2 regions of the Arthrobacter sp. zg-Y877 genome follow, and region 2 is predicted to be linked to the other one. Evidence: riboswitches for the same ligand, from Rfam matches in the RefSeq annotation. Region 2 holds a riboswitch; the other holds the start of a gene.
The links. A riboswitch is a leader RNA that binds a small molecule or an ion and turns the genes downstream of it on or off. The one in region 2 is predicted to bind cyclic di-AMP.

Region 1 (4,209 bases), on a different contig from region 2:
GCGCGTAGGCTGCGGAGGCAATGGTTGAAGCCACACCTGTTGCAGCCTGTACGGGCCGTGCGGATGCCGTGGTGAGACTGGTGGAGTTCCCGGCAACTGCCGCGTTGCCGCGGACCTGCTGCTGGGCGGTGGCTTCGGCGGCGGGTGCCTGTACGGCAACCGCTGCTTCGACCGGCGCTTCGGGTTCCGGCGCAACGATCACGCCGTTGATCCCGTCCCGTTCGAACGAGATAGCCACGTCCGCGGGAACCTGGAGGGTCTTGGCCGCGGAAAGGTCCAGCGTGCTCGTCTGGACATCACGTACTACGTCGGCCCCGGAGGCGTTGGCTGCAACACCGGTCGTCAGCACCAGCCCGGAGGCTGCCGCAATGACGGCGGCCTGGCGGCCTACCGTTCCGGCGTTGGAGCTGACGGCGCCGGCAAGGGCGTTCAGTGTGGTGGTGCGCTCCACCGGCGCCCGGTGGCGGGCGCGCTCAACTGTCGTGGTCATGATTCTCCGCGTCTCGAATTTGTGGATTAGCTGACGCGGACGAAGCTGACGCCGCCCAGGTCTGACAGGCTGTGCAGGCCGGTGTTCATACCGTTCAGGCCACCGCTGATGACCTGGCCATTGCCGACGTAGATCGCAACGTGGCTGCCGGAGACTACAAGGTCACCGGGTGCCGGGCTGGAAACGGTGGGACCGAACTGCAGGAACTGCAGAGGGCCCAGGTCGCCGACAGCCTTGCCGACGGAGCGCAGTGCCTTCTCAACCATGGCGGTGCAGTCCTGCGCAACGCCGATCTGGCCGTAGGCGGAAGCCACGAGGCCGGCTGCGACGTTGCCGGAAACCGGAGCCTGGGCAACTGCTGCGCCACTGTTGGAAGCGGTGGTGATGTTCGAAGCGGCGGCTGCGGGAGCAACGCGGGCGGCTGCAGCGGTCGTAGCTGCTGCGGCCTGCGTGGCGGCCAGCTGCGCGGCGGCTTCGGCCGCGGCCTCTTCGGCTGCAACCTGTGCCCGGTAGTCGGCGCCGGAGATCGTGGAGATCTTGGCGATGTCTGCGGACTCGAGGGTGTAGAGCTCGAACGGTGCGTCTGCGGGAGCGGTAACGCTGCCGGTGACGACGTTCAGGGGGGTGGCTTCAAGGGCCTGGCGGTCCGTGCTAACGGATGCAGCCTGTGCAGGAAGTCCTGCAGCCAGCACGAGGCCGGATGCTGCAACGACGACGGCGGCCTGGCGGCCTACGGTTCCGGCGTTGCTGGTGACTGCCTTGGAAAGTGCAGCGATCGGGTTGGTCTGTACGGTGGCAGCGCGACGGCGGCCGTGAACGTTTGATGACACAAGTTTGCCTCTCCCAATTGCCTACGAGGTGAGCTGTCGGATTCGGATGGGAGTCACCCGGTTGCCCGGCCTATGGCCTTTTGCAACTTAACCCCAAGGGTTTCTTTCGAAACCCGAAATTGGTTCCCCCGCCTCTGCCATGCGATTCTGCGAACGGACTTCAAACAGTGGCAGAGCTAGGCGATCTGTTCGAAGGTGCCCCACCTTTGCGAATCGGGCACGAGGTTGAGCGTACAGCAACAATTGAGCTATGTCACGTTCCGATCACGAAACGATATTCAAGCGGTTACAACGCTTTGATTCTAGGCAGTTACAACCAATTGAGCGGGTCCACTACTTCGCCGTTAACCATTACCTCGAAATGCAGGTGGCAACCGGTTGACGAGCCCGTGGTGCCGCTGGCTCCCACCAGGTGTCCGCGTTCAATAGCGGCACCCACAGAGACGGCAATGGTGGAAAGGTGGTTGTACGTGGTTTCGACTCCGTTGCCGTGGTCAACCACCACGCGGTATCCCCCGCCGTAGGCGTGCCAGCCGGCGAAGACCACGGTGCCGGATGCCGCAGCACTGACAGCTGTGCCGCAGACTGCGGCGAAGTCCTGCCCGTTGTGCATCTCGCCGGCAGCCCCGGTGATGGGACTGGTCCGGTGGCCGAACCCGGAGGTTTGAATCAGTCCAGTGTTCAGGGGCGTGGACAGCGTGCCCTTGGCTGCGGCTGGAACCGCGTGGGAACCGGCTGCAACCGTGACGGACGCCAGCTTGGCATCGGGGTCGAATTCGCTGCTCAGCCCGGCCCTGGCGAAGCCGATATCGGCGTTGGGGTCGGCAGAGACGGGCGCATCGGCGCCCGTGGCCTGGCGTTCAGCCGGATTGTCCGCTGCCGCAGTGGTCGGCAGCGCAGCGGTAAGGATCAGGCCCGAGGTGGCTGCGGTAATGGCAATCTTCTGGGCGGCACCGCCAACAGACACGGATTTGGTTTCTGCGCGCCGGCGGCCAGGTGCTGAGGCGTTTCGGGGTCGCAGTGGGGCGGCAGGGGCAGGCGCACGGCGCCTCCCCGAAGCAGCATGCTTCGACAAGTGTTTCCCTCTCATTGATCGCCTGCGAAGTTAGCTGTCGGATTCGAGTAGAGAAAACTCGGCCTCCGGAATAGGCGGGTATTACGCGGCTATGCAGTAATACCGCCGTCTCCCGGAAGGCTTCACCCCAAGGCAGCCTGGCTGCCGGAGAATGGGTCCTCCGCCCCTGCCTGGACGAATGTAGTGCTCCGGTCCGCTGGCAGGGCTCGGCGGACGGACCGGATAACGATGGTGGTTCAGCGTCAGGAACACACTATAGGATAAATGCCGGAAAAGTGACCATTCCGTTACCCAAGCTGTGAAACAAATACATGCGCAGCTACTTCGGCCGGCAATTCAAGGGCTCCCTCGATACCCGGAACCCGCACGGAAATGTATCCACCGACTACCTCGGCGGTCATTTGCGCTCCCGGGCGCAATCCCGCCTCGTCCAACTGGGACAAGAGTTCCGGTTCCACCTGAATGGGCTCGGCAAGCCGGACCAGCCGGAGTTTCGTTCCGGGCTCGACGGCGGCGACGGTGGCCACAAGGTTAACGACGCCGGCGTGGAAGACTTCCGCTGCAACCCCGCCGATTCCTTCAAGTCCGGGAATCGGATTGCCGTACGGCGATTCCGTGGGGTGGCCCAGCAGTTCATACAGCCGGCGTTCCACCCGCTCACTCATCACGTGTTCCCATCGGCAGGCTTCGTCATGCACATAGGCCCAGTCGAGGCCGATCACGTCGGAGAGGAGCCTTTCGGCGAGGCGGTGCTTGCGCATCACCTCGGTGGCGCGGCGGCGGCCAAACTCGGTCAGCTCCAGCCGGCGCGTCCCGGCAACCACAACAAGTCCGTCACGTTCCATGCGGCCGATGGTCTGGGACACCGTGGGCCCGGAGTGGCGGAGCCGTTCAGCGATACGGGCCCGGAGGGCGACGATGTTCTCTTCTTCCAGCTCCAGGATGGTCCTGAGATACATCTCAGTGGTGTCAATGAGATCCGTCATGACGGGCCGCTCCTATGTACGGAAGAAAAGAAGGCCAGCAGACAGCTGCCCCGGGGGTGTACGGCAACACGTTAGCCTATCGGCCGGACCGCCCGATAATTCCGCGGTGCCCGGCACATCGCGCCGTGGTGCGGGTCATATATCGTCTCCGTACGAGGGCATACGGCAGAATGGAAAGTGCATATCCGCCACCTTCGAAACACGCTTGGAGCGTCACCTCATGGGCGATACCGCCGCACTGAAAATTCCCGCCGGGCTCCTCCCGAAGGACGGCCGATTCGGTGCCGGCCCTTCAAAGGTCCGTCCGGAACAGCTGGAGGCCCTCACCCGTGCCGGGACCGGCCTCCTGGGCACCTCCCACCGGCAGGCGCCGGTGCGGAACCTGGTTGGCAGCATCCGCGAAGGCCTGTCCACCCTCTTTTCCGCTCCGGAGGGTTATGAAGTTGTCCTGGGTGTCGGCGGGTCCACCGCTTTCTGGGACATTGCATCCTTCGGCCTGGTTGAGGAGAAAGCCCAGCACCTGTCCTTCGGTGAGTTCGGCTCGAAGTTTGCCGCCGCTACCAACAAGGCTCCGTTCCTCTCCGCATCGACCATCATCACCTCCGCTCCGGGCACGCGTCCCGAGCCCTCTGCCGAAGCCGGTGTCGACGTTTATGCCTGGCCGCAGAACGAGACCTCCACCGGCGTGGCCGCTCCGGTGCGGCGGGTGGAAGGGGCCGACGCCGGATCCCTGGTCCTGATCGATGCCACCTCCGCGGCCGGCGGCCTGGACGTGGACCTCAGCCAGTCGGATGTCTATTACTTTGCGCCGCAGAAGAACTTTGCCTC
Region 2 (4,209 bases):
TGATTCCCGGTTCCGGCCAAATCACCCGGCCGGGGCTGGAGATGCGCACCTGCCGCTCTCCCTCCGGGCCGGGGACGGTCAGGGTGGTTTCCTCGCGTGCCATGGGTCTGCTTTCCCTCAACGGTGACGTGTGGGAAAGAGGCTACCGTGTCAGGCCGCGGGAACGCCTGCGGCCGGTTCCACCGCTGCACCGGGCCGGTAGTTTTTCCGGCCGTGCACCAGGTGATAGAGCCCGGTGGAAGCCAGTAGGACGGCGGCCAGCACCCAGTACATGCCGTGGAATCCGGTCAGCGGCAGGAGCAACCCCAGCAGGAGCGGGCCGAGCCCGACACCGGCGTCCATCAGGATGAAGAAGGTGGACGTGGCCAGACCGATCCGGGTCGGCGCTGCCATCGTGACGGCGATGGCCTGGGCACACGGCATCAGGGCGCCGAAGCCGAAGCCCACAAACACGCCGGCCAGTGCCAGCACCGTGTCGTTGGGTGCATAGGCGAGCAGAGCCATACCGGCGGCGAAGGACACGAGGGTCGGGTACACCACGGCGTTGTCGCCGTGCCGGTCCTGGAGGCGTCCCACAAACAGACGGGAGACCAGCACAACGACGGCGTAAACCACGAAGAACAGGCTGGCACCCAGCACCAGACCCTCGCTCTGCGCATAGGAGTTGAGGAAGGAAAGGATGCCAGCGTAGGCGGCACCGGCAATGAACATGACCGAGGCAATGGCCAGCGCGGCCGGGTCAATGATGTCCGTCAGGTGCATCCGCCACTTGGTGTTTTGCTCCTCGGGTGTGGGCGTGCGCTCGGGCAGGCGGAGCACCAGGGACAGGACCAGTGCGACGGCGGCGCAGCCGGCGGCGAACAGGAACAGGGCGCGGTAACTCACGGAGTCCACCAGCATCACGGCCAGGAACGGACCCACGGCGGTTGCCAAGGTGGTCGAGATCCCGAAATAACCGGTGCCTTCCCCGCGCCGGTTCACTGGTATTAATCCCATGACGGAGGCGGACAGGCTCGTGCTGGCCGCACCGAACGCGGCACCGTGCAGGATCCGGACCGTCAGCAGCAGGGCCAGGTTCGAGGCCGGGACGTACAGCAGCGACGCCACGACGAACACCGCGAGGCTGGCCACCAGCAGGCGGCGGCGGCCGACGAAGTCCAGGAACTTGCCGGCAAACACACGCGCCACCAGGGCGCCGAGGACGAAGGATCCGGACGCGAATCCGGCGGCTCCGTCAGAGGCGGAGAATTCCTTCACTGTGTAGAGCGCCATGGTGGTCATCAGCAGATAAAAGACCATCGAAATAAAGAGGTTGGTGATGATCGCCAGGACAAATCCCTTGGACCATAACTTCTGACCGCTGCCAGCCACTGCGTACTCCTGTTGCTCGGAACCCCGCCTCCAAGATTGGAAGGCTGCCTAACAACCTTACGCGCTTCCGCCCCCCACGGAAAATCGGATCCGGCCCAGACGAGGCCGGTCCGGAAAGCCCCGTGACCCACGGTGAAACAGTGCCCGGAGTGGCCTGCGTGGCGAAAAACTGCTAGCACACCGCGGCCCCGCACACACCCCCGCGAGAAGCTGATCACACAATGGTTATCCAACCGTAACTATCTTGTACGGTTATTCCCATGCCGCTTTCTGATGCGGCTCCCCCGGGCTTGTTACCTAGCTCTGCCGCTGGTCCGGGGTCCACAGAACGCACCACCACGGCAGGGGCGGGGGAACCATTTACGGGTTCCTTGTGAACCCTTGGGGTTAAGCCGACCGGATGATCCGGCGGCCGGGTGACTCCCATCCGAATCCGACAGCTCACCTCGCAGGTATCGGGAGAGGTTATTCAAATGACTTTCAACAAGACTCAGGGCCGTCACCGCGCCGAGAACACCAGCGCACGGACCACCATCGCACAGGCCGTTGCAGGCCGCGGCCGCACCTTCGGCAGCACCGCTGCTGTAGTTGTCGCCGGCTCCGGCATCATGCTGGGCATGGCCGCACCGGCTTCCGCCGGCGTTGTCGCCAACGACACCTACACCCCGGTGCAGGCCGCACCGGTTGCAGCAGCTCCGGTTGCAGCAGCTCCGGCCGCCGCTGCCGCCACCCACACCGTGGTCTCCGGTGACACGCTGGGCCAGATCTCCGCCGCTTACGGCGTAGGCCTGGATACCGTTCTTTCCCTGAACGGCCTCTCCCTGGCGTCCGTTATCTACCCGGGCGACGTTGTAACCCTGGCCGGCGAAGCCGCTCCGGCCGCCGCTGCTGCCCCCGCTGCAGCCTACGCACCGGCCGCAGCCGCTCCGGCTGCAGCATCGGCTGCCAACACCGGCGTGATCAGCACGCAGTCCGCTTCGATTACCCCGGCAGCCAGTGGCACCAACGCCATCATGCTCGCCTCGGCGCAGTCGCAGCTGGGCGCAGCCCAGGACTGCACCGTCCTGGTTGAGGTTGCCCTGCGCGCAGCCGGCCACTCCGTGGGTGACCTCGGTCCGGCACAGCTGGCAGCATACGGCACCCAGGTCTCCACCCCGGAGCCCGGTGACATCGCTTACTACGCCGACGGCGGCATGGGCCTGGCCCACATTGCCATCTACATCGGCAACGGCCAGGCCATCCACAGCGGCTGGAACGGCAGCGAGACCGTCGTTCAGTCCGCGAACGTCGGCTCCGGCCCCGTGTTCTACCGTGTTGCGTAAGGCTTCCTAGCCCCAACGCATGCCACAGTGAGCGTCCGACCCCTACCGGGGCCGGGCGCTCACTGCTTTAAGCCGGACCGGCCTGCGGTTCTGGCACCAGGCACATCACGGCTCATCACGGCTCATCACGGCACAAACCGGTACCCCATGCCGTGCTCGGTGAGCAGGTGCACCGGGGCAGCCGGGTCTTTCTCGAGTTTGCGCCGCAGCTGCCCGATGTAGAGGCGCAGATACCCGGAGTCGGTCGTGCCGGGCCCCCACACCTTGGTCAGCAGCGTCTGCTGGGTCACCAGCATCCCCGGATGGGCCAGCAGCTCGGACAGGAACCGCCATTCGGTGGGGGTCAAGCGGATATCCGAGCCGTCGTCGACCCGTGCAATGCGGTGCCCGGCAAGGTCCACGCGCACCGGGCCGAAGGTGATTTCGCTGGGTCCCGCTGCCGCCGGTGAGCGGCGGGACAGCGCCCTGATCCGGGCCAGCAGTTCCTCCGTCGAGAAGGGCTTGGTGACGTAGTCGTCCGCTCCGAGGTCGAGCGCCCGCACCTTGTCCGCCGGATCGATCCGGCCCGACACCACCAGGATGGGAACCGCACTCCAGCCGCGGACGGCCTCAATGACATCCATCCCGCTAAGCCCGGGCATACCCAGGTCCAGGACCAGCAGGTCCGGATGGGTGTCCACGGCCTTGCGGATGGCGGCGCTGCCGCTCTCCGCCGTCACCACCTCATACCCGTAGGCGCTCAGGGTGATCCGCAGCGCACGCAGGATCTGCACGTCGTCGTCGGCGATCAGGATCTTCATCCGGCCACCGCCGGGGACCGCTGTCCGCCCGCAGGGACACGGCGGTTGGCGGCCGGCAGCGAGAGGACCATGGTCAGTCCGCCGCCGGGTGTGTCTTCGGTATCCAGTGTTCCGCCCATTCCTTCCGTGAATCCCTTGGCCAAGGCCAGGCCCAGGCCCAGCCCGGTTGAGTTGTCGGTATCCCCCAGCCGCTGGAAGGGGACGAAAATCTCTCCCCGCCGCTGCTCCGGAACGCCGGGCCCCGAGTCTATGACGCGGATCTCCACCCTTCCGGCAAACTCGCTGACGCTCAATACGGATTTCGTTCCGGGCGGGCTGAAGCGCACCGCGTTGGCCAGGAGGTTGACCAGGACCCGCTGCAGCAGCACCGGATCGGCCAGGACCACCCGGGGCGACGTGGGAATTTCCAGTTCCACTTCCGCCGGTCCAAGTTCCAGTTCCTCCAACGCGGGCAGGACAGCATCGGCAACGTTCAGCGGCTCGAGGCTCACCCCCACGACACCGGCCTGGAGCCTGCTGACATCCAGCAGGCTGGTGACCAGTCCGGAAAGGGAAGCCAGCGATTCCTCGGCCGTGGCCAGCAGTTCGCTGCGGTCCTTTTCGGACCATGTGACGTCCGTTGCCCGCAGCCCGGTGACGGCGGCGGTTGCGGCGGTCAGCGGCCGGCGGAGGTCATGCCCGACGGCGGCCAGCAGGGCCGTGCGGACCTTGTCCGC

Region 1: another riboswitch for cyclic di-AMP. It lies ahead of QNO03_RS10170 (M23 family metallopeptidase); the one in region 2 lies ahead of QNO03_RS01695 (LysM peptidoglycan-binding domain-containing protein).

Annotation. Positions count from the first base shown of each region.
Region 1 covers NZ_JAUCPU010000003.1:593,887-598,095, forward strand. The annotation lists gene QNO03_RS10160 (NlpC/P60 family protein) at 1-490, opposite strand, end outside; gene QNO03_RS10165 (NlpC/P60 family protein) at 517-1,320, opposite strand; cyclic di-AMP (ydaO/yuaA leader) riboswitch at 1,324-1,482, opposite strand; gene QNO03_RS10170 (M23 family metallopeptidase) at 1,631-2,287, opposite strand; cyclic di-AMP (ydaO/yuaA leader) riboswitch at 2,399-2,582, opposite strand; gene QNO03_RS10175 (iron-dependent transcriptional repressor DtxR) at 2,683-3,381, opposite strand; gene serC (phosphoserine transaminase) at 3,602-4,209, shown strand, end outside.
Region 2 covers NZ_JAUCPU010000001.1:357,942-362,150, reverse strand. The annotation lists gene ligD (non-homologous end-joining DNA ligase) at 1-103, opposite strand, end outside; gene QNO03_RS01700 (MFS transporter) at 151-1,371, opposite strand; cyclic di-AMP (ydaO/yuaA leader) riboswitch at 1,693-1,840, shown strand; gene QNO03_RS01695 (LysM peptidoglycan-binding domain-containing protein) at 1,845-2,693, shown strand; gene QNO03_RS01690 (response regulator) at 2,819-3,493, opposite strand; gene QNO03_RS01685 (ATP-binding protein) at 3,490-4,209, opposite strand, start outside.